3 regions of the Erwinia sp. SLM-02 genome follow, and region 2 is predicted to be linked to each of the others. Evidence: predicted binding sites of a transcription regulator. Region 2 holds the regulator's gene; each other region holds the start of a gene.
What was found. Region 2 encodes LexA, which represses DNA repair genes until DNA is damaged. Its sites were predicted from a motif close to TNCTGTATGTACATACAGNA; they were not measured.
Positions count from the first base shown of each region.

Region 1: a site for LexA is predicted at 5,398-5,417, ahead of PGH32_RS03200 (DNA translocase FtsK 4TM domain-containing protein). Genes of this name have one in related genera too.
Region 3: a site for LexA is predicted at 2,957-2,976, ahead of dinB (DNA polymerase IV). Genes of this name have one in related genera too.

Region 1 covers NZ_JAQISN010000001.1:672,492-679,814, reverse strand. Annotated here, with positions in the region: gene PGH32_RS03210 (replication-associated recombination protein A) at 1-976, opposite strand, end outside; gene lolA (outer membrane lipoprotein chaperone LolA) at 984-1,595, opposite strand; gene PGH32_RS03200 (DNA translocase FtsK 4TM domain-containing protein) at 1,661-5,335, opposite strand; gene lrp (leucine-responsive transcriptional regulator Lrp) at 5,456-5,950, opposite strand; gene trxB (thioredoxin-disulfide reductase) at 6,474-7,323, shown strand, end outside.
Region 2 covers NZ_JAQISN010000002.1:746,155-753,477, reverse strand. Annotated here, with positions in the region: gene plsB (glycerol-3-phosphate 1-O-acyltransferase PlsB) at 1-695, opposite strand, end outside; gene PGH32_RS16610 (diacylglycerol kinase) at 824-1,192, shown strand; gene lexA (transcriptional repressor LexA) at 1,300-1,908, shown strand; gene dinF (MATE family efflux transporter DinF) at 1,990-3,318, shown strand; gene PGH32_RS16595 (CsbD family protein) at 3,564-3,773, shown strand; gene PGH32_RS16590 (SDR family oxidoreductase) at 4,542-5,318, shown strand; gene zur (zinc uptake transcriptional repressor Zur) at 5,398-5,907, opposite strand; gene dusA (tRNA dihydrouridine(20/20a) synthase DusA) at 6,101-7,096, shown strand; gene pspG (envelope stress response protein PspG) at 7,234-7,323, shown strand, end outside.
Region 3 covers NZ_JAQISN010000001.1:48,320-55,642, forward strand. Annotated here, with positions in the region: partial or broken gene fadE (acyl-CoA dehydrogenase FadE) at 1-416, opposite strand, end outside; gene lpcA (D-sedoheptulose 7-phosphate isomerase) at 635-1,213, shown strand; gene PGH32_RS00260 (class II glutamine amidotransferase) at 1,294-2,061, shown strand; gene dpaA (peptidoglycan meso-diaminopimelic acid protein amidase) at 2,032-2,766, opposite strand; gene dinB (DNA polymerase IV) at 2,994-4,049, shown strand; gene pepD (beta-Ala-His dipeptidase) at 4,216-5,673, opposite strand; gene gpt (xanthine phosphoribosyltransferase) at 5,932-6,390, shown strand; gene frsA (esterase FrsA) at 6,508-7,323, shown strand, end outside.

The DNA of each region.
Region 1 (7,323 bases), on a different contig from region 2:
GACCGACCCGGGTAAAACAGTCCCAGGCAGCGATGGCAACCTGCATACCGCGCGGGTCGGCATTACCCACATCTTCAGAGGCAATAGCCAGCAGGCGGCGAGCGACGTACAGGGGATCGCCACCCGCAGTAATAATTCTGGCATACCAGTACAGCGCCGCATCCGGTGCGGAACCGCGTACGGACTTGTGCAGAGCGGAAATCAGATCGTAAAACCGATCGCCCTTATTGTCGAAGCGAGCGCTGCGTTCACCCGAAACTTCGTTCAGCAGCTGCGGCGTCAGTTCACGCTTGCCCTCGGCGTTCACCTCGGCCATATCCGCCATCATTTCCAGCGTATTAAGCGCCCGACGCGCATCGCCATTGACCAGCTCGGCAATCATATTGCGGGTATTGTCCGGCAGGATGACGTTATCGTTGCCGTAGCCACGCTCGCCATCGTTCATCGCCTGATCCAGTACCGCAGCAATGTCCTCACTGGTCAGTGATTTCAGCAGATAGACGCGCGCGCGTGAAAGCAGCGCGGAGTTAAGCTCAAACGAGGGATTTTCGGTAGTGGCACCGATAAAGGTGATCGTGCCGTCCTCAATATGCGGCAGAAAGGCATCCTGCTGGCTTTTATTGAAGCGATGCACCTCATCGACAAACAGTATAGTACGGCGCCCCGCATTGCGGCTCTGCCTGGCACGTTCGATGGCTTCGCGTATCTCTTTCACGCCGGATGTCACCGCAGAAATACGCTCAACGTCCGCCTGACCGTAATGGCCGATAATCTCAGCCAGCGTCGTTTTCCCCGTCCCCGGCGGCCCCCACAGGATCATCGAATGAAGGTGGCCGGCTTCAATCGCCCGCGGCAGCGGTTTCCCCGCCGCCAGCAGATGCTGCTGGCCGATATATTCATTCAGATTACGTGGCCGCATACGTGCGGCCAGCGGTTGAAACTCGTTGCGGGAGAAGTCGAGGGACAGGTTACTCACGCGGACCTCACTGACGCTGATCGTCCAGGGTCACGCCTTTTGGCGGCGTAAACGTGAACTTATCGGCGGAGATGCTGCCGTTTTGCTGGCTTTTCAGCGCATAGCTGCTGCGCTGGCCGTCCTGCTCAACAGCGCTGAACTGGTTGATCGTACCGTTGGTTGAAACGTTAATATCAAACTGCTTCAGGTTGCCATCGATTGATTTTGGCGTCAGGGAGAAGTTATCCCCTTTCTGCGCGATATTGTACTGCTTCCAGTCGCTGGCCTGATTGCGGGCAATCAGCATAAACGGCGTGTTGCCGGTGGCGTCTTTCAGCCAGCTGGCGCTGACCTGCTCCACGAAAGGATTGTAGAACCACAGCGTTTTGCCATCGGAAATCAGGGTGCTTTCATCGGGCGCCGTCATGTGCCAGTTGAACAGATTTGGGCGCTGCACCCACATTTCCCCTTCGCCGTCCTGCACGGATGCGCCGCTACCATCGGTCACTTTTTGACTGAAGGTAGCGTGGAAACTTTTTACTTTATCCAGGCGCTGTTTCAGCTCGCTGGACGCATCGGCCAGTACGCTGGCCGAGGTAAAGGCCGCCAGCAGACAGCACGAGATTACAAATTTCTTCATTACGGCATCCTTAATAACGCTTTGGTGTCACGCTTCAGATAAAGCGTTGATTAAAAAAATGTCCATCACATTTCATGCGGCGGCGGTGCCAGCACTTCACGATTTCCGTTGTGGCCCGGCGATGACACAATCCCCTGCGCTTCCATCTGTTCAATGATGCGCGCGGCGCGGTTGTAGCCAATGCGGAACTGACGCTGAACCCCGGAAATTGAAGCACGACGCTTATCCACCACGAAAGCAACCGCCTGGTCGAACAGCTGATCGAGTTCTTCGTCCCCTTCCATACCGCCGCCGGCTGATTCACCGTCATCGCCGCCGCTGAGAATACCCTCTTTATATTTTGGCCGCTCGCGTGCCTTCCAGTCCTTGACCACCGCATGAACTTCCTGATCGCGAACAAATGCCCCGTGCACGCGCACTGGGATCGAAGAGTTCGGAGCCAGATACAGCATGTCACCCATACCGAGCAGGGATTCCGCACCGCCCTGATCGAGAATCGTCCGGGAGTCAATTTTACTTGATACGGTAAAAGCGATACGGGTCGGGATGTTTGCCTTAATCAGACCGGTAATCACATCCACCGAAGGACGCTGGGTTGCCAGAACCAGGTGAATACCGGCCGCACGGGCTTTCTGCGCCAGGCGTGCAATCAGCTCTTCCACCTTTTTACCCACGGTCATGATCAGGTCGGCGAACTCATCGACCATCACCACGATATAAGGCTCTTTTTCCAGCACCGGCGGCGTCATGTCCATGCTGTCGGTCGGCTTCCAGAACGGATCGGGAATCGGACGTCCCATCTCTTCTGCCAGGTCCACTTTTTCGTTGTAGCCGGCTATGTTACGCACGCCCAGCGCTGACATCAGCTTGTAGCGACGCTCCATCTCAACCACACACCAGCGCAGAGCATTGGCCGCATCTTTCATATCCGTAACCACGTCGGTTAACAGATGCGGGATCCCTTCATAGACCGACAGCTCCAGCATTTTCGGATCGATCATGATAAAGCGCACTTCTTTCGGCGTCGCTTTATACAGAATGCTGAGGATCATGGCGTTAACGCCCACCGACTTACCGGAACCGGTCGTACCGGCAACCAGCAGGTGAGGCATTTTACCGAGGTCGGCTACCACCGGCTCGCCGGAAATATCCTTACCAAGGACAATCGACAGCGGAGACGGATTATCCAGGAACGCCGGGCAGTTCAGCACCTCACGCAGATACACCGTCTGGCGTTTCTGATTAGGCAGCTCAAGACCGACATAAGGACGCCCCGGGATCACTTCCACCACGCGCACGGCGACGGCAGAGAGCGAACGCGCCAGATCACGGGAGAGGTTAGAAATGCGCGCCGCTTTCACGCCGGGAGCCAGATCCAGCTCAAACCGCGTGATCACCGGTCCGGGTGAGTGCCCAACCACCTCCGCTTTAACGCGGTAATCGGCCAGCCGCGCCTCAATCAGACGAGAGGTCTGCTCAAGGGCAAAGTGATCGACCGGTTCGGTTTCCGTTGGCGGAGACGTCAACAGGTCAAGGCTCGGCAACGGCGTCGTTGGCTTGTAGGTTGGCTGCTCATGGCGGACCAGGAATGGATGGATAAGACTGTCCATGTCCGGTTCCTGAGCGGCAGGTTCAACACTTACCGCGGGCTGCACGGCCTGAGCCGCAGGGACCGGTCGCCAGGCTGAAGCCGGCGCAGGTTCAGCCGGTTGTTGTTGCGATGAATGCACGGTATCGGCCTGTGGATGCCACTGCGCTTCAGGTTCGGCTTTCTGCCATTGAGATGCCTGCTCTTCGCGACCGTGTTGCTGTGGCACAGTAACTGAAGGCTGCGGTTGTTGATATGTGTTTACCGGCTGCTGTTGCGGCTGCTGCCATTGAGGCGTAGCGGGTTCTGGCTCTGCCACTGACGATGGCATAAACAGAGGCTCGACAGGACCGTCATCGACCAGGTCATCCATCGGTGAGAAGTCGAACGCGGAAGAGGTATCCAGAGTGAACGCTGGCGCTGCAGATACTGATGCAGACTGCGCGGACGACACGGTTGGCGCGGTCGGTTCGCTTTCAGCCGCGTAGCGCTGCTGCTGCTGTTGCGCAAACTGGCTGGCTAACGCGGCCTGCTGCACCAGTTCTTCTTCCTCAGGGGAGAGCTCTTCGCCATAGCGCTGCTGCTGCTGGGCCAGGAACGCCGCGCGCAGGTTTGCCTCCTCGGCGTCGTTATCCTGCTCGTCGCTGAGGGTTGGCGCAGCATAGCCAGGCGACGCAGATCGCACTGCTGCCTGCTGCTCCTGTTCCTGCTGCTGACGCAGCTCTTCTTCTCTGGCTTTCTCTTCGGCCATCCGCTGCGACGGCAGTTTAATGCCATAGGAAGCCAGCTCGCGGCGAGTTGGCAGTTTAACCGGCTTAGGACGGGGCAGTTCAGGGCCGATACCCTGTTTCACCTGCGGATTATCGTCCTCATCGCTGGTCGCGCTGAAACCCGGCATAAAGGGCATTGTATTCCCGGAACCCTGCGAAATAGCGGCAGCTGCTGTCGCTATCGTCGCAGCCGCGTGCGGCGTCGACTGCGGAGAGAATTCAAACGGTGAAGAAGCGGCTTCACGCCAGTTCCCCATCTGCGGGCCATCATCCTCATCCTGGTAAGAAGGCGCAACCGGTGCCGGGGTCTGCACTTCCTGAGGGACTTCAAAGCGATAAAGCGGCGGTGTGGCGGCCTGCGCAGCAACAGGCTGCGCTGACGGCGTAACGGGCTGCGTCAGAGCAGAAGCCTGCTGAGGCTGAGCTGCAACGGGTTCCTGGCGCGCTGGAGGTGTTTCCTGCGCGGCATCGTGACGTTGTGCGGCCTGGGTGTTCGTACCGGCGACAACAACGCTGGCTACCGCGGCCTGACCTGCCAACGGCGCGTCGGCTATCGCAGCAGGATCCACTGATGTTTCAGTCTCATCTGATGCCTGCTTCAGCGGTGCAGCCAGCAGCGGATCGTGTTCGTCGTCTGCAACTTCCGGCAGCGCGTGTTTTGCCAGCAGAACGTCGTCACCCTCGTCTTTACGTGCCGCACGAGAAGAAATGACCGGCGCGTCGTCTTCCTCGTACTCTTCGTCTTCATGCCATTTTTCATCCGCACGGGAGCGATTGCTGGCAAACGTCAGCACGCCCATCACCACCGCGCCAATTTTCTCGGCAATGGTCAGCCAGGACCAGCCGGTATACAGCGTCAGACCTGCCGCCCAGACGCACAGCAGGATTAACGTCCCGGCCGGGCCGTTCACCCACGGAGCCATGGCATTGCTTAGCAGACTGCCAATCACGCCGCCGGAGGCGAAGTATCCCATATCATCGGCATTCAGCGCCGCCAGGCCGCAGGAGGTCACCACCAGCGCAAGCACGCCGATGAGCCGCAATGCGACGGCAAAATAGTCGATGTATTCCTGGGAGTTACGCTGGCGGAAGGTGATCCAGCAAAGACCTAAAATAACGGGAGGGATCGCATACGCCATCACGCCAAAAATGAAAAATAGCGTATCGGCAAGCCACGCACCCACACCACCACCGAGATTGTGGATCGGCTCGTGCCAGGCGGTTTGCGACCAGCTCGGATCGGAGGCATTGAAGCTCACCAGTGCGACCATCAGATAAATGGCGAAAAGAGCAACAATAATCAGTAGCGCTTCCAGCAGACGACGTCCACTGCTCAGCGGTTGTAACGAAACTTCTTTATCTTCTGTATATTCCTGGCTCAAGAGTACTCTCCAGGTGCCTGTAAATTATGAAGGCAACAGCGTCGGGGCTAACCCGACGCTGAACCTGTATGAATTCACAGGAGTGTATCGAAACCTACCAGGTTTTGCACCTGTCCTGTGTTACCGGGTCTTAATCACTAAGCGGTTACTTTGTTTCACTTCTTCCATGACCACATAGGTACGCGTATCGTTCACTCCCGGCAGGCGCAGCAGCGTTTCCCCGAGGAGTTTACGGTAGGCGGACATGTCCGGTACACGGGTTTTCAACAGGTAGTCGAAATCACCGGAAACGAGGTGACACTCTTGAGTTTCCTCAAGTTTTTGCACGGCGGCGTTAAATTGTTCAAACACATCCGGCGCACCACGATTCAGAGTAATCTCAACGAAAACCAGCAGCGAGGCGTCCAGATAGTGCGGATTCAGCTGCGCGGTATAGCCAAGAATAAAGCCCTGGCGTTCCAGGCGGCGTACGCGTTCCAGGCATGGCGTAGGAGATAACCCCACGCGCTTGGATAATTCAACGTTAGAAATACGCCCATCCTTCTGTAATTCATTCAGGATGTTGCGGTCGATTCTGTCAAGGTCTTTACCCGGTCGTTTTTTATTGTCTACCATTATTATTGTCTCTCTTAAATCCTTCCCTTTACCTGCCTACCCTGCACGCTGAGTCGTTTACAGAGTCGTTCTAAGTGAAGACATAGAGCCTGCTGCGATATTTCACGCCTCATCTGCATGACGCATGTTGTCTGTCCACACCATGCGTCATTCCAAATGACAGACTGAGTTTATTCGAGGACGAACGCAAAACAGACAAAATCGCCGCTGCGCTATCTTAAATATTCTCCGCTTCCAATAATGTTTTCGCAAAACAACAGCCGATTGTCAAAGTAAAACAACCAAAACCAGTACAACATTCCAGATAACAGGCTGGCTCTCTGTTTTTCAATGACAATTTTTCTTACCCACCATCGTTAAAAAGCAGTAATTGCTGTTTTTTTGCGCAAAGCGTATTCGTTCTGCGGCAATGATTGGTTTAGCCTTTTTCATTAATCGTTAACAAAATCGCAGAATGCTTTTTTTGCACCGCTAAATTCCCTACAATCCCAACCATGCTCGTCAGTTAATTAATGAGGATCTCATGGGTACGGCTAAACACAGTAAGTTACTGATTCTTGGTTCGGGTCCGGCAGGCTACACCGCCGCCGTTTATGCGGCCAGGGCCAACCTGAATCCGGTACTGATTACCGGTCTCGAAAAAGGTGGCCAGCTCACCACCACGACCGACGTTGAAAACTGGCCGGGAGATGCTAATGAGCTGACCGGTCCGCTGCTGATGGAACGCATGCACGAACACGCGGTGAAATTTAACACCGAGATTATTTTTGACCATATTCACAGTGTGGATCTGCAGAATCGTCCGTTCCGTCTGACCGGCGATGAAGGCGAATACACCGCTGATGCGCTGATCATCGCCACCGGTGCTTCCGCACGTTATCTGGGTCTGCCGTCTGAAGATGAGTTTAAGGGCCGTGGCGTTTCCGCCTGCGCCACCTGCGACGGCTTTTTCTATCGCAATCAGAAAGTCGCCGTCATCGGCGGTGGTAATACCGCCGTTGAAGAGGCGCTTTACCTGGCCAACATCGCCGCTGAGGTTCACCTGATCCACCGTCGCGACAGTTTCCGCGCGGAGAAGATCCTGATTGACCGGCTGATGGAAAAGGTGAAAAACGGCAATATCGTGCTGCACACCGACCGCACGCTGGACGAAGTCCTCGGCGATCAGATGGGCGTCAGCGCGTTACGCCTGCGTTCAACGCATGATGAAACGCAGACCGAAGAGCTTCACGTGGCGGGTCTGTTCGTGGCTATCGGCCACAGCCCTAACACCGGCATTTTCAACGGTCAGCTTGAACTGGAAAACGGCTATATCAAAGTTCAGTCCGGTATTCATGGTAATGCCACCCAGAGCAGCATTCCTGGCGTATTCG
Region 2 (7,323 bases):
TCCACCGCTTTGGCGATGGCTTTGGACTGCAGGAGCTTATTGAACAGATCCTGACGCACCGGCAGGCGCGGGCCGACGGCGGCCAGACGCTGGCGGGCGAAGTGCATACGCGCCACGCGCGCCAGCTTCTGGGCGATGGTTTTATCGGTACCGTGTTCGGTTGCCATGCGGCGCAGAGAAACGATAGGCGAGAAGCGCACAAAGCTGTCGCGGCCCAGCCAGATCACCGCGAAGAACTTCTGGATGCCGTTCAGCACGCGCAGATGCGGCTGCTCAACGCCCTGCACTTCGCGCCCCGGGGCACGGCCAAACATCACCGAGACCGGCACCATCTGCACGTCCAGATCGGGATGGTTACGGTGCAGATCCAGATAGTCATGGAACAGCTTGACCGACTCAACATTCGGGACGAAATAGGGGAATACGCGCGGGCCGTCATGGATAAACACATAACGGGGCAGCACGGTGCCGTCGATCTCCAGTGGGTGCAGGGGATCGGGGAGATCCTGTTTGCGGCACTGTTCGCGCAGAGCAAGGAGATCGGCCTTTGAATCATAAGGCAGCACATACATAATAGGGCGTGAGGTATCAAGCCCGAGTTCGGCAACCGGTTCAGCCGGGATTGCCTTACTTTTTACCAGGAATTTCACTGGCAGATTCAACAGTTTATAATATAAATTACGCCAACCTGACATAGACAACATGAAGCCTCTTGTTAGCAAAGCGCCGCAAGCATACCAGAAAGCGCTAACAGAATCTGTGGTGTTGCAAAATGTGCTACACCCTCTCATTGACGTTTAACTTTCCAAAGGGTTCCCTGAACATGGCAAATAACGCCACCGGACTGACTCGAATTGTAAAAGCAGCAGGCTATTCCTGGAAAGGTATACGTGCTGCCTGGCAACATGAAGCGGCATTTCGCCAGGAAGCGGTCGCCGCTATTATCGCCATTCTTATTGCCTGCTGGCTGGACGTCGACGCCGTTACCCGCGTGCTGCTGATCGGCTCGGTGGTGATGGTGATTATCGTCGAAATCCTCAACAGCGCCATTGAGGCCGTCGTTGACCGTATCGGCACGGAGATTCATCCGCTGGCCGGTCGGGCCAAAGACATGGGCTCTGCTGCCGTCTTGCTCAGTATCTTATTGGCAATTTTCGTGTGGGTAATGCTGCTGATTTCACATTTGCGATAGGTTTTCCAAAATTCAACAAACTGCTGTTTTTTAGCCAGCTTTGGGTTTTCAACACGCAAATACCTGTATATACTCACAGTCGACTGTATAAACAACCAGGGGGCGGGATGAAAGCACTAACGGCACGGCAGCAGCAGGTTTACGACCTGATTCGCGACCACATTAACCAGACCGGTATGCCGCCGACGCGGGCAGAAATCGCCTCGCAGCTCGGCTTCCGTTCCCCAAATGCTGCTGAAGAACACCTGAAGGCGCTGGCCAGGAAGGGCGTGATCGAGATCGTTTCCGGCGCATCTCGCGGTATTCGCCTGATGATGGAAGAGGCCGACGGCCTGCCGCTGATTGGCCGCGTTGCCGCTGGCGAACCCCTGCTGGCCGAACAGCATATCGAAGGGCACTACTCGGTTGACCCGGAACTGTTCAAGCCCAACGCCGATTTCCTGCTGCGCGTCAGCGGCATGTCGATGAAGGATATCGGCATTATGGACGGCGATCTGCTGGCGGTTCACAAAACGGAAGACGTGCGTAACGGCCAGGTGGTCGTAGCGCGTATTGATGACGAAGTGACCGTTAAGCGCCTGAAGAAGCAGGGGAACATCGTTCATCTGCTGCCGGAAAACAGTGAGTTTCAGCCGATTGTTGTCGATCTGCGTCAGCAGACGCTGACCATTGAAGGCCTGGCCGTCGGTGTTATCCGCAACGGCAACTGGCTGTAATCCCCCACCGAATATGACGCGTCGCCCTCTGCGGCGCGTTTTTGCGATCTCTAATCACTCCCTGCTTCCGGTTGAAACACGATGCGACTGCTGACGGCTGCCGATAAAAATCTCTGGCGGCTGGCGCTGCCGATGATCCTCTCCAATATTACCGTGCCGCTGCTCGGGCTGGTTGATACTGCCGTTATTGGCCATCTTGATAGCCCGACCTACCTCGGCGGCGTGGCGATTGGTACGACTATCACCAGCTTCCTGTTTATGCTGCTGCTGTTCTTACGCATGAGCACCACCGGGCTGACCGCACAGGCGTTTGGCGCAAACGACAAGCTCGCTCTGGCGCGGGCGCTAATGCAGCCGCTGCTGCTGGCACTGCTGGCCGGCATCACGTTTATTGTGCTGAAAGCGCCGCTGACCCATCTGGCGTTGGGATTGACCGGCGGCAGCGAGGACGTGCTGCATCAGGCCGATTTATTTATGCAGATCCGCTGGCTCAGTGCGCCCGCCACGCTGGCAAACCTGGTTCTGCTCGGCTGGCTGCTGGGCGTGCAGTATGCCCGTGCGCCGGTGATCCTGCTGGTGGTGGGCAATCTGGTGAATATCCTGCTGGATCTGTGGTTTGTTATCGGCCTGAAGTGGGGCGTGCAGGGCGCGGCGGCGGCGACGGCTATTGCGGAATACGTCAGTCTGCTGGTAGGTCTGCTGCTGGTCTGGCGGGTGATGGTGATGCGCGGCCTGTCGCTGCGCCTGCTGCTCAACGCCTGGCGCGGCAATCTGGCACGCCTGCTGCGGTTGAACCGCGACATTATGCTGCGTTCGCTGCTGCTGCAGGTGTGCTTTGCCTCACTGACGATTTTCGGCGCGCGGCTGGGCAGCGATATTGTTGCCGTCAATGCGGTGCTGCTGATGTTTCTGACCTTCACCGCCTATGCGCTGGACGGTTTCGCCTATGCGGTCGAGGCTTGCTCAGGAGAAGCCTACGGTGCCGGAAACAGCCAGCAGCTGCTCAGCGTCTGGCACGCTGCCTGCCGTCAGTCCGGGGTTGTGGCACTGGCGTTTTCGCTGATTTATGCCCTGGGCGGGGAGCATATCGTGGCGCTGCTTACCTCACTTGAACCGCTACAGGAGCTGGCCGATCGCTATTTAGGGTGGCAGGTGCTGATGCCGCTGGCCGGCGTAGGCTGCTATCTGCTGGACGGCATGTTTATCGGGGCCACCCGCGCCAGCGAAATGCGCAACAGTATGGTGGTTGCCGCGGCGGGGTTTGGGCTGACGCTGTTTACCGTCCCGCTGCTGGGCAATCACGGGCTGTGGCTGGCGGTAACGGTATTCCTGCTGCTGCGCGGTATCAGCCTGTGGTTTATCTGGCAGCGGCACTGGCGTAACGGCACCTGGTTTGACTCATCACGCTGATGGACATATTTGCTTACGTATTCCGTCGTCATCGTCAGCCTGCTGAACGGGCAGGCTTTTTTCTGTATTCGGCGGTAAATCTTCGACCCTGACAGCCCGCAGATTGCTCCATTCGCGGCACGTTGCCAAATTTGCACTACAATTATCTGTAAGTTCAGCATTTAGTCAGATAATTATCTGGTTATTGAGCGGAGTGACGAATAGAAATATTCCAGACCATTAATCTCAGCCAGAAGGAGTCTGTTATGAATAACGACGAAGTCAGCGGCAACTGGAAGCAGTTCAAAGGGAAAGTCAAAGAGCAGTGGGGCAAGCTCACCGATGATGATTTGACGGTGGTCGAGGGTAAACGCGACCAGCTGGTCGGTAAGATTCAGGAACGTTATGGCTACCAGAAAGATCAGGCCGAGAAGGAACTGAGCGACTGGGAAAGCCGCAACAACCATCGCTGGTAAGCACGTCTTTTCAGGATGAAGCTCCTACCCTGAGGCACACGGAGCGTGCCGCCCCAATAAATCGCTGCGAATAACCCGGATACCTCCCCAGCCGAAATCATTGTCAGACCGCGACGCAGTGGACAGAGTCCACGTCATCTCTTTATCGCAGACCGTTATCAAAGCTTCGCTAATCTCTGCATCATCGTTGACCGCCTCCTTATCTTCCGTTATTGACCTTCCTCCAATTAATCCCACACCCTTGTCAGATATGCCCCCCAACCTGATAGAACTTGAGATAATCATCGATGCCACCTGTTTTTTCTACACATGCGGGACATCACTATTCTGGAAGTGAATATTTAATTATTTTTATATTAATCACATTAAAATATAACTTTTATAAGCTCATTTTTGGAAAGTTTATAATAAATGTTATTTTTCGGTGTGTTAATGTCCGTTTTAAGTTGAGTGCCGTAAGTTTAGCTCTTTTGGATAAAAATATCTGATGGTTTGTGATTACTATGGAGGTTGTATTTCTGATAGTGCCGGAAATATAATCGCTGGTTAAAGAATTCAGTGGATGTTACTACTCATTCCGGATAAATATTCCGCTGAACTTTTATATAAACCAGGGGCAACACCCCGCAGTATGAACTATTGAAAAATAAAATCGTGTGAAGATTAATTTATCCAGGAAAAATATGATCGTGAATATCGCAGTGGTTTTGCTGTAAATATATCCCCTGAAATATTTCATGCATATTTAAATGTTAATAGAGAATAATTATGAAAAATATATTGATCACCGGAGCTGGAACAGGTTTTGGAAAGTTCTATTCTATCGAGTTGGCGAAAAGAGGGCATAATGTCTATGCAGCAGTTGAATTGCCAAGCCAGTTATACCCACTCCGGGAAGAAGCCGCGAAGCATAATGTATCAATCAATGTTATTAAAGTAGATATAACCGACCCTATCGATGTGAACTACGCATCTAAACTCGATATCGATATTTTAGTAAACAATGCGGGAATCGGTGAAGGGGGTTCCATCGTTGATATGCCTGATTCTGTATTCAGAAAGCAATTTGATATTAACGTATTTGGAACACTGTCATTCACTAAAGCTTTCCTGAGGAAGTTCACCGAAAGAAAAAGCGGCAGGATTGTTTTCGTCTCATCTGTAGCCGGTTTTTTATCAACTAACTTTACGGGTGCTTACACCGCATCTAAACATGCATTAGAATCTATTGCCGAAACGCTACAACTGGAATTGAAACCTTTTGGGATCTCTGTATCAACAATAAATCCGGCGCCGTACAAAACAGGATTTAACGATGTGCAGCTGGAAGCTTTTTATAACTGGTATGATAAAAGCACGGCAATAATTGACCATGATGGCGTTACTTTTACTATGCCTCAGTACGATCAGTATCAGGATATAAAAGAGATGGTTGATGTGATTTTAGACGACCGCGCTTACGTTCGTAATGTTTTCCCTAAAGAGTTTGAAGATACCATTAAAACAATTCAGAAAGATGCCTGGGTAGCAAAAAATAATAGCTGATATCATTGATACCGTTATAGAGCCGTATTCTAAAAAGCCCTCTCTGGAGGGCTTTTTGATTGATTTAACAGCCTTATGCTCAGCGCCCGCGTTTTTTGCCCGGCACGCTGTGGTCGTGGTCGCAGGCATCCTGATGGGTACAGGCTTCCACTTCGCTGCACCGCTGGCAAAAACCGTGTGCTTCAATCACGCTGTGGGCCAGGGTAAAACCGGTTTTCTGCGCCAGCTTTTTAAGGATCTCTTCTACGCCATCCGCATGCTGCTCGGCCACTGAACCGCAGCGATCGCAGATCAGCATCGCGGAAGTGTGCGACGGCTCTTCGAAGTGATGGCAGACCACGTAGCTGTTGGTCGATTCCACGCGGTGAATAAACCCCTGCTCCAGCAGGAAATCCAGCGCCCGGTAAACGGTAGGCGGTTTGGCCTGAGGTTCAGATGCCCGAAGTAAATCCAGCAAATCGTAGGCGCTGATTGAAGCGTTGTGCTCGGTCATCAGGCGCAGTACTTCCATACGCTGCGGGGTCAGCCGCACGCTGCGCTGCTGACAAATGACTTCCGCCTGCGACAGGATTTTTTCGGCACTGGTAATATTCATCGTTTTCCCTCAGGCATGATCAAGGTGTTATTTTATCACGTCTGCCACAAAACGCCGAATTTGCCGTCGTTTCCACGTCTCTATCGCCCGAAATTCCGGGAGAATAGGACTGCTCTGCCAGTCGTGCTATCATTGCCCACAATATCGTCACCCCATTTTATTTCTGACTACAGAGTTAGCGCTTTTCATGACCGAAAAATTCCCTGCACATCGCTTCTCCATCGCTCCGATGCTTGACTGGACCGATCGCCACTGCCGTTATTTCCATCGCCAGCTGACCCGTCAGAGCCTGCTTTACACCGAAATGGTGACCACCGGGGCGATTATCCACGGCAAGGGTGACTATCTGGCCTACAGCCAGGAGGAGCAGCCGGTTGCGCTTCAGCTGGGCGGCAGCGATCCGGCCGCGCTGGCGCAGTGCGCGAAGCTGGCGGAAGAGCGCGGCTACAACGAAGTGAACCTCAACGTCGGCTGCCCGTCAGACCGCGTGCAGAATGGTCGCTTTGGCGCCTGCCTGATGGGCGAAGCGCAGCTGGTTGCCGACTGCATCAAAGCCATGCGCGACGTGGTCTCGATTCCGGTTACGGTGAAAACCCGCATCGGCATTGATGACCAGGACAGCTATGAATTCCTCTGCGACTTTATCCGCAGGGTGTCGGAAGAGGGAGGCTGCGAGACGTTTATTATTCACGCACGCAAAGCCTGGCTTTCCGGCCTCAGCCCGAAAGAGAACCGCGAAATTCCACCGCTGGACTACGAGCGGGTTTATCAGCTGAAGCGTGACTTCCCCCATCTGACGATGTCGCTGAACGGCGGCGTGAAATCACTGGCGGAAGCGAAGATCCATCTGCAGCATCTGGACGGCGTTATGGTAGGGCGTGAAGCCTATCAAAATCCGGGGCTGCTGGCCCACGTTGACGGCGAGCTGTTTGGCAGCAGCCAGCCAGTCGCCGATTCCGTGGCGGTCGTTCGTGCAATGTATCCTTACATTGAGCGTGAGCTGGCTTCGGGCACCTATCTGGGCCATGTCACTCGCCATATGCTGGGTCTGTTCCAGGGCATTCCCGGTGCGCGCCAGTGGCGCCGCTATCTGAGTGAAAACGCGCACAAAGCCGGTGCGGGCGTTGAAGTGGTCGAGCAGGCGTTGTCGCTGGTGGCCGATAAGATCGTGGTTAACGCCTGACCACAGATTGATTAAATTGACCAGGCTCTTTTTAGTCTGGTCAATCCTTCCTGATAAAATTCAACGAATTACCTTTAACTCCGTTATGGCACGCTTCTTGTAATACCTTATCCAGTGATTATTGATGGGGGTGTGCAATGATTGAGATCCTGTTTGTTCTCGGTTTCTTTCTGATGTTGATGCTGACCGGTATTTCAATACTGGGGATCCTGGCGGCACTGGTGGTG
Region 3 (7,323 bases), on a different contig from region 2:
GCCATGCGGCAGGCTTCTTCAACCGGGCCGCTGAGAAACGCCTGTTCCTCTTCGGTCAGGCGCGGCTGCGGATAGTTGTGCAGTTTCTTCCAGTCCGGGGCGCCGCGGAACAGATCGCCTTCCCACCAGGTTGTCCCGGCATCAATGGCTTCTTTTTCGGTACGCGACATCGGCGGCATCACCTTGCGGAAGGTGCGCAGCACCGGCTTGCCAAACATCGCCTGGCGCATCGGCAGCAGGTTTAACGGCAGCAGGATGATGGCCAGCGGGACCAGCAGCCAGAAGGTCCACAGCCCCACAAGGCCGAGAACGGCGGTCCACGCCACCAGGGCGATGCTGCCGGCCACAAGGTTGACGCGGTGATAAAACAGGGCACCAATCAGCACGATTGTCGCCACAATACTGAGAACCATCATAACGTGCGCTCCGTAAGTTGTAAGAGGTCCGACCTGTTGGTTATATGTTTAGATTAGCGCTGGCTCAGATGCAATCTGTTTACATAATAATTACAACCTGGCTCACAAAGCGCCGCACTTCCGGGTAAACCGCGCGAGGGAAAGGGAGATTGCTTCACGCCCTTCTGGCAAGTTGATAAACTTAACCCGTCACTTATTCCTAAAAAGGATCTCTCCCTATGTACCAGGACATCATTCGCGCCGAGCTAAACGAAGCCGCCGACACGCTGAATAAGTTTTTAAGCGATGACGCTAACATCCATGCGATTCAGCGGGCGGCCGTGCTGCTGGCCGACTCCTTCAAGAAAGGGGGCAAGGTGCTTTCCTGCGGTAACGGCGGCTCGCACTGCGATGCCATGCACTTTGCCGAAGAGCTGACCGGTCGCTACCGCGAAAATCGCCCGGGCTACCCGGCTATCGCGATTTCCGACGTCAGCCATATCTCCTGCGTGGGTAACGATTTCGGCTTCGACGCTATCTTCTCCCGCTATGTAGAAGCGGTGGGGCAGGCGGGTGATGTACTGCTGGGGATCTCAACGTCCGGTAACTCAGGCAACGTGATTAAAGCCATTGAGGCGGCGCGTGCCAAAGGGATGAAGGTGATTACTCTGACCGGCAAAGACGGCGGAAAAATGGACGGCTCGGCAGATGTCGAAATCCGCGTGCCGCACTTTGGTTTTGCCGATCGCATTCAGGAGGTTCACATTAAAGTGATCCATATCCTGATCCTGCTGATCGAAAAAGAGATGGCGAAGTAATCCCTGCCGTTGCCCGCCGGTGCAGCTGCGCGGCGGGCACTCCACGGTTATCCGTTCAAGGTTGTTGACGAGGAATCACTATGTGCGAACTGCTCGGGATGAGCGCGAACGTCCCGACGGACATCTGTTTTAGCTTTACCGGGCTGGTGCAGCGCGGTGGCGGAACGGGTCCGCATAAAGATGGCTGGGGTATTACCTTCTATGAGGGTAAAGGCTGCCGCACATTTAAAGATCCACAACCAAGCTTCCAGTCGCCGATTGCGCGGCTGGTGCAGGATTACCCGATAAAATCATGTTCTGTGGTGGCCCATATCCGTCAGGCCAACCGCGGCGAAGTATCGCTGGAAAACACCCATCCGTTTACCCGCGAGCTGTGGGGCCGTAACTGGACCTATGCCCACAACGGGCAGCTGAAAGGGTATAAGAATCTGGATACCGGGCCTTACCGGCCGATCGGGGAAACCGACAGCGAGCTGGCGTTCTGCTGGCTGCTGCATAAGCTGACCACGCGCTATCCCCGCACGCCGGGCAACTGGCCTGCGGTATTCCGCTACATTGCCGAGCTGGCGGCAGAGCTGCGTGAGAAGGGCGTGTTTAATATGCTGCTGTCTGATGGCCGCTATCTGATGGCGTTCTGTTCCACCAATCTGTTCTGGATCACCCGTCGCGCGCCGTTTGGGAAAGCGAAGCTGCTGGATCAGGACGTGGAGATAGACTTTCAGAAGCAGACCACGCCGAATGACGTGGTCACGGTAATTGCGACGCAGCCGCTGACGGCTAACGAAACCTGGAACAAGATTGCGCCAGGCGAGTGGGCACTATTTTGTCTGGGTGAGCGCCAGGGCTGAATCCGGCGCGCCGGTGCCGTTCATCATTGGACGGCTCAGCACATACTTTCCGCCGTTAACGCTGACTGACGGCGGCTGTTTGGTCTGCACAAACTGCGCATAGCCAGGCTGCAGCTCCTTCCAGAAGCTGAAGTAGCTTGAATAGCGGTGGCGCTGCATATTGCTTTCGGTCATGCGGAACGGATAAATGCTGACGTCAACGCGCTGCTGGCCGTTGCGCAGGGCGGCTTCCACATAGTGATAAATTTCATCCATATAGGCATCGGTCATGGCGTAGCAGCCAACGGACACGCAGTTGCCGTGGATCATCAGATACTTCCCTTCATAGCCCTGCTGGCGATCGTACTCGTTCGGAAAACCGACGTTAATCGCGCGATAGAAGCGGCTGTCTGGCTTCAGCTGGGAGAGGCCGACGCTGTAAAATCCTTCCGGGCTTTTGAAATCCCCCTGGCGACGCTTGGGTCCCAGTCCACCGGAAAAATTACAGATGCGATAGCTGTCGAGCAGGCGATATTCGTTGCCGATTTTGCCGTAAAGCTCAAGGGTGCGTTCTTCTTTAAAGATCTGCAGATACACCGGCGTGCCCAGCAGTTGTTTCTTTAACTCTTTGCTGACCGGAGCCAGTGGCTGTACCGCGTCGGGTACGCTGGCAAAGACAACGGCGGGCAGAAAAATCATCGCAAACAGCAGTGCGATTTTGGCCATTCTTGTTCCCTTGAAAAAGAGGGTGGGGTGCAACGCCGAAAGGCGTCTGTAACTTGCAATATAGGACAATTCCGCTATCGCGGCGATACCATAGCATTGTCTATTTTTTTCTCAAGATAGTGAAGATTAAAAACCTTATTACCTGCCGTGATTGTGTGTGAATCGACATTTATTGATATCGCACAATTTGAACTGTATGCTTATACAGTGCTTTGTCGGGGGGCGTTATGCGTAAGATTATTCACGTGGATATGGACTGCTTTTTTGCCGCCGTAGAAATGCGTGACGATCCCAGCCTGCGCGATATTCCGATCGCCATCGGCGGCAGCCGGGTGGCGCGTGGCGTGATCAGTACCGCTAACTACCCGGCGCGTCAGTATGGCGTGCGCAGCGCGATGCCCACGGCCATGGCCTTAAAGCTTTGCCCCCATCTTAAAGTGATCCCCGGACGCTATGAGGCTTATAAAGAAGCCAGCGGCCATATTCGTGAAATCTTCTCCCGCTATACCTCGCTGATTGAGCCGCTGTCGCTGGATGAAGCCTATCTGGACGTCTCCGACAGTCCCCACTGCCAGGGCTCCGCGACGCTGATGGCGCGGGAAATCCGCCAGACTATCGAACGGGAACTGAATCTGACCGCCTCCGCCGGCGTGGCACCCATTAAGTTTCTGGCTAAAATCGCCTCCGATATGAATAAGCCCAACGGTCAGTTTGTTATCACCCCCGATGAGATGTCGGATTTTTTACTGAGCCTGCCGCTGGAAAAAATTCCCGGCGTGGGCAAAGTGACCGCCAGAAAGCTTGAGGAACTGGGACTGCGCACCTGTGCCGACGTGCAAAAAACCGATCTGGCGATGCTGCTTAAGCGCTTTGGTAAATTTGGCCGGGTGCTGTGGGAGCGCTGTAACGGCCTGGACGATCGTGAAGTGATCACCGAGCGCCAGCGTAAGTCTCTGGGCGTGGAACGCACGCTGCTGGAGGACATCCACGACTGGGAAGATTGCCTGAATATTATTGATTCGCTCTATGAGGAGCTGGAACGGCGGCTGATCAAAATTAAGCCGGACCGCCAGATTGCCCGTCAGGGGGTCAAGCTGAAGTTCAATGACTTCCAGCTGACCACTCAGGAGCACGTCTGGCCGGAGCTGAATAAAGCCGATTTGATCGCCGTGGCGCGTAAAAGCTGGGACGAGCGGCGGGGAGGGCGCGGGGTTCGGCTGGTCGGGCTGCACGTGACGCTGCTGAACCCGCAGCTGGAGCGGCAGCTGCTGCTGGGTCTGTAGCGCGGGAAACGACTGCACGTTGCATAATAAGAACGCTGCCGCAGTGTTATGCGGCAGCGTTCATCAGATAGCGCCTTCCATTAAGAACACAGACAGGGTTCGCATACATCCTGCTTTGTGAACACTCGCATGGCTTAGCGTGGCGATTCCCGGGCTGGGAATACGTTTATTTCGCCGGGATAGCCTTCAGCAGCGCGGTCAGCAGCTGCCAGTAGAGGCCCACGCTGGCGATGTGCACCTGCTCGTCCGGCGAGTGTGGGCCGGTGATGGTCGGGCCGATAGAGACCATGTCCATCTCCGGGTACGGTTTTTTAAACAGACCGCACTCCAGACCCGCGTGAATCACCTGAATATTCGGCGTGCGGTTAAACAGCTTCTCATAGGTTTCACGCACCAGCGCCATCACCGGCGAGGTTGCGTCCGGCTGCCAGCCAGGGTAGCTGCCCTTGGCCAGGGTTTTGGCTCCCGCCAGCTGGCCGAGCGCGGTCAGCATTTCAACCACGTACTCTTTTCCGCTGTCGATCAGGGAGCGCACCAGGCTGTTAATCACCGCTTCGTCGCCTTCAAACTTCACCACGCCGACGTTCAGAGAGGTTTCCACTACGCCTTTCATCACGTCGGAGTTGCGGATCACGCCGTTAGGGGTGCTGTTCAGCAGGGCAATAAAGGCATCGCGGCTTGCGGCAGTCAGTGGGCGTTCGCTGCTTTCAACGGCTTCGGTCACGATAGCGATATTTTTCTCTACCAGGCTCAGCTCATTTTGCAGCGTGGTCAGATAGCCTGCCGCCAGTGATTTCAGACGATCGACCTTATCGGCTGCAACCGCGAGGGTCGCGAACGCCTCACGCGGGATCGCGTTGCGCAGCGTGCCGCCGGTAAAGTCGATCAGGCGCAGGTCAAGTTCCGCGGCGTGGGCGAACAGGAAGCGGGACAGCAGCTTATTGGCGTTACCCAGGCCGACGTGAATATCGCAGCCGGAGTGGCCGCCTTTCAGGCCTTTTAAGGTCAGCTTCAGCGTCTGGTAACCCGCCGGCAGCGCTTCACGGGTCAGCGACAGGGTGCTGGTAAAGTCGATACCGCCCGCGCAGCCCATATAGATCTCACCTTCTTCTTCCGAGTCGGTGTTGATCAGGATATCGGCCTGCAGCCAGCCCGCCTGAAGGCCAAAGGCCCCGGCCATACCGGTTTCTTCGGTCATGGTCAGCAGCACTTCCAGCGGACCGTGCTCAACGCTGTCATCGGCTAAAACGGCCAGCGCGGAAGCCATACCGATACCGTTATCGGCACCCAGCGTGGTACCGCGCGCCTTCACCCACTCACCGTCAACCCACGGTTGGATCGGATCTTTGGTGAAGTCATGCACGGTATCGTTATTTTTTTGCGGCACCATATCCAGGTGCGCCTGCAGCGCCACCGGCTTACGGTTCTCCAGGCCCGGCGTAGCCGGTTTACGAATCAGGATATTGCCGACCTGGTCACGTTCATGCCAGAACCCCTGCTCTTTAGCCCACGACATAATGTGGCTGGCCAGCGCTTCTTCATGATACGAAGGGTGGGGAATGGAACAAATTTTGGCAAAAATATCCCACAGTGGCTGCGGAGATAATTGAGACAATTCAGACACGTTGACTCTCCTGTGTCAGCATCACCGACCGCCATCACGGCAGGGGCGTGCGTTAAATTCGGTTGGACAATTCCCGTCAGCGGATCTGACGCGATGGGGAAATAGTATCACCGTTTGTCTGGGCCTGCTTACTTCGCCCCGGCAAAAAAGCGGTTATTGGCGCCTCTGGTGCTGGTTTTTAGCGCCTCAGATCTCTATAATTTCGCGCAACCTTTCCCATTGCACATTTTTAAGCCAGTTTCTGGTCGGGATCTTTTTATGAGTGAAAAATACGTCGTCACCTGGGACATGCTGCAGATTCATGCCCGTAAACTGGCACAGCGCCTGCTTCCTGTAGATCAGTGGCAGGGCATTATCGCCGTCAGCCGCGGTGGCCTGGTGCCCGCTGCACTGCTGGCGCGCGAGCTGGGCATTCGCCACGTTGATACCGTCTGCATCTCCAGCTATGACCACGACAACCAGCGTGAAATGAAAGTGCTGAAGCGTGCTGAAGGGGATGGCAAAGGGTTTATCGTTATCGATGACCTGGTGGACACCGGCGGTACCGCGCAGGCGATCCGCGAAATGTACCCGCAGGCGCATTTTGTCACTATCTTCGCCAAGCCGGCCGGTCGCCCGCTGGTTGATGATTACATCATCGATATCCCACAGAATACCTGGATTGAGCAGCCATGGGACATGGGCGTTGCCTACATCCCGCCAATCGTTAAAGACTGATTGATATTGCTCAATGCGCGCCCGGTTTCCCGGGCGCGTCTGTTTTTATCCTTCGCACGCGGGCAGCGGCTACGATAGACTGGACGCCTGTCCAGAATGCCGGAGGAACTCCCTGTCATGTCGCCGAAAAACCTCAGCGAAGAACTGTTCAAACCGCGTTTTAAGCATCCGGAAACCTCGTCGCTGGTGCGGCGCGTGCATCATCACCGTCCGTTAAACATCAACTCCGCGCTGGATGGCGAAAGCCACGCCGGGTGGTATCGCATGATTAATCGCCTGCTGTGGGCCTGGCGCGGGCTGACGCCGCAGGAAATCAGTGAGGTACTGGCGCGTATTGCGGTCAGCCGGGTTGAGCATACCGACGATCGGCTGCTGGATACGGTGATTGGCTATCGCAGCGGCAACTGGATCTATGAGTGGTCAAAGCAGGGTGCACACTGGCAGCAACTGGCCAGCGAGTGCGAAGACGATCTGCTCTCCGGCCAGCACTGGCTGCACGCCGCGAATCTTTACAGCCTGGCGGGCTATCCCTATCTGAAAGAGGACGAGCTGGCCGAACAGGCGCAGCTGCTGGCGAACCGCGCGTATCAGGAAGCAACCAGCCGCCTGTCGGGTGAGCTGCGAGAACTGACCTTTAACATTCCCGACGGCAGTCCGGTAACCGGCTTCCTGCATATGCCGCCGGGCGTATCGGCACCTTATCCAACGGTGATGCTGTGTGCCAACCTCGACTCGCTGCAAAGCGATCACTACCGCCTTTTCCATGACTATCTCGCCCCGCGCGGCATCGCGATGCTGACCCTTGACGTGCCCTCGGTAGGTTTTTCCGCTAAATGGAAGTTAACGCATGATTCCAGCTTCCTGCACCAGCACGTGCTGCGTCAGCTTGAGCAGGTGGCCTGGGTCGATCATACCCGCGTCGGCGTTTTCGGT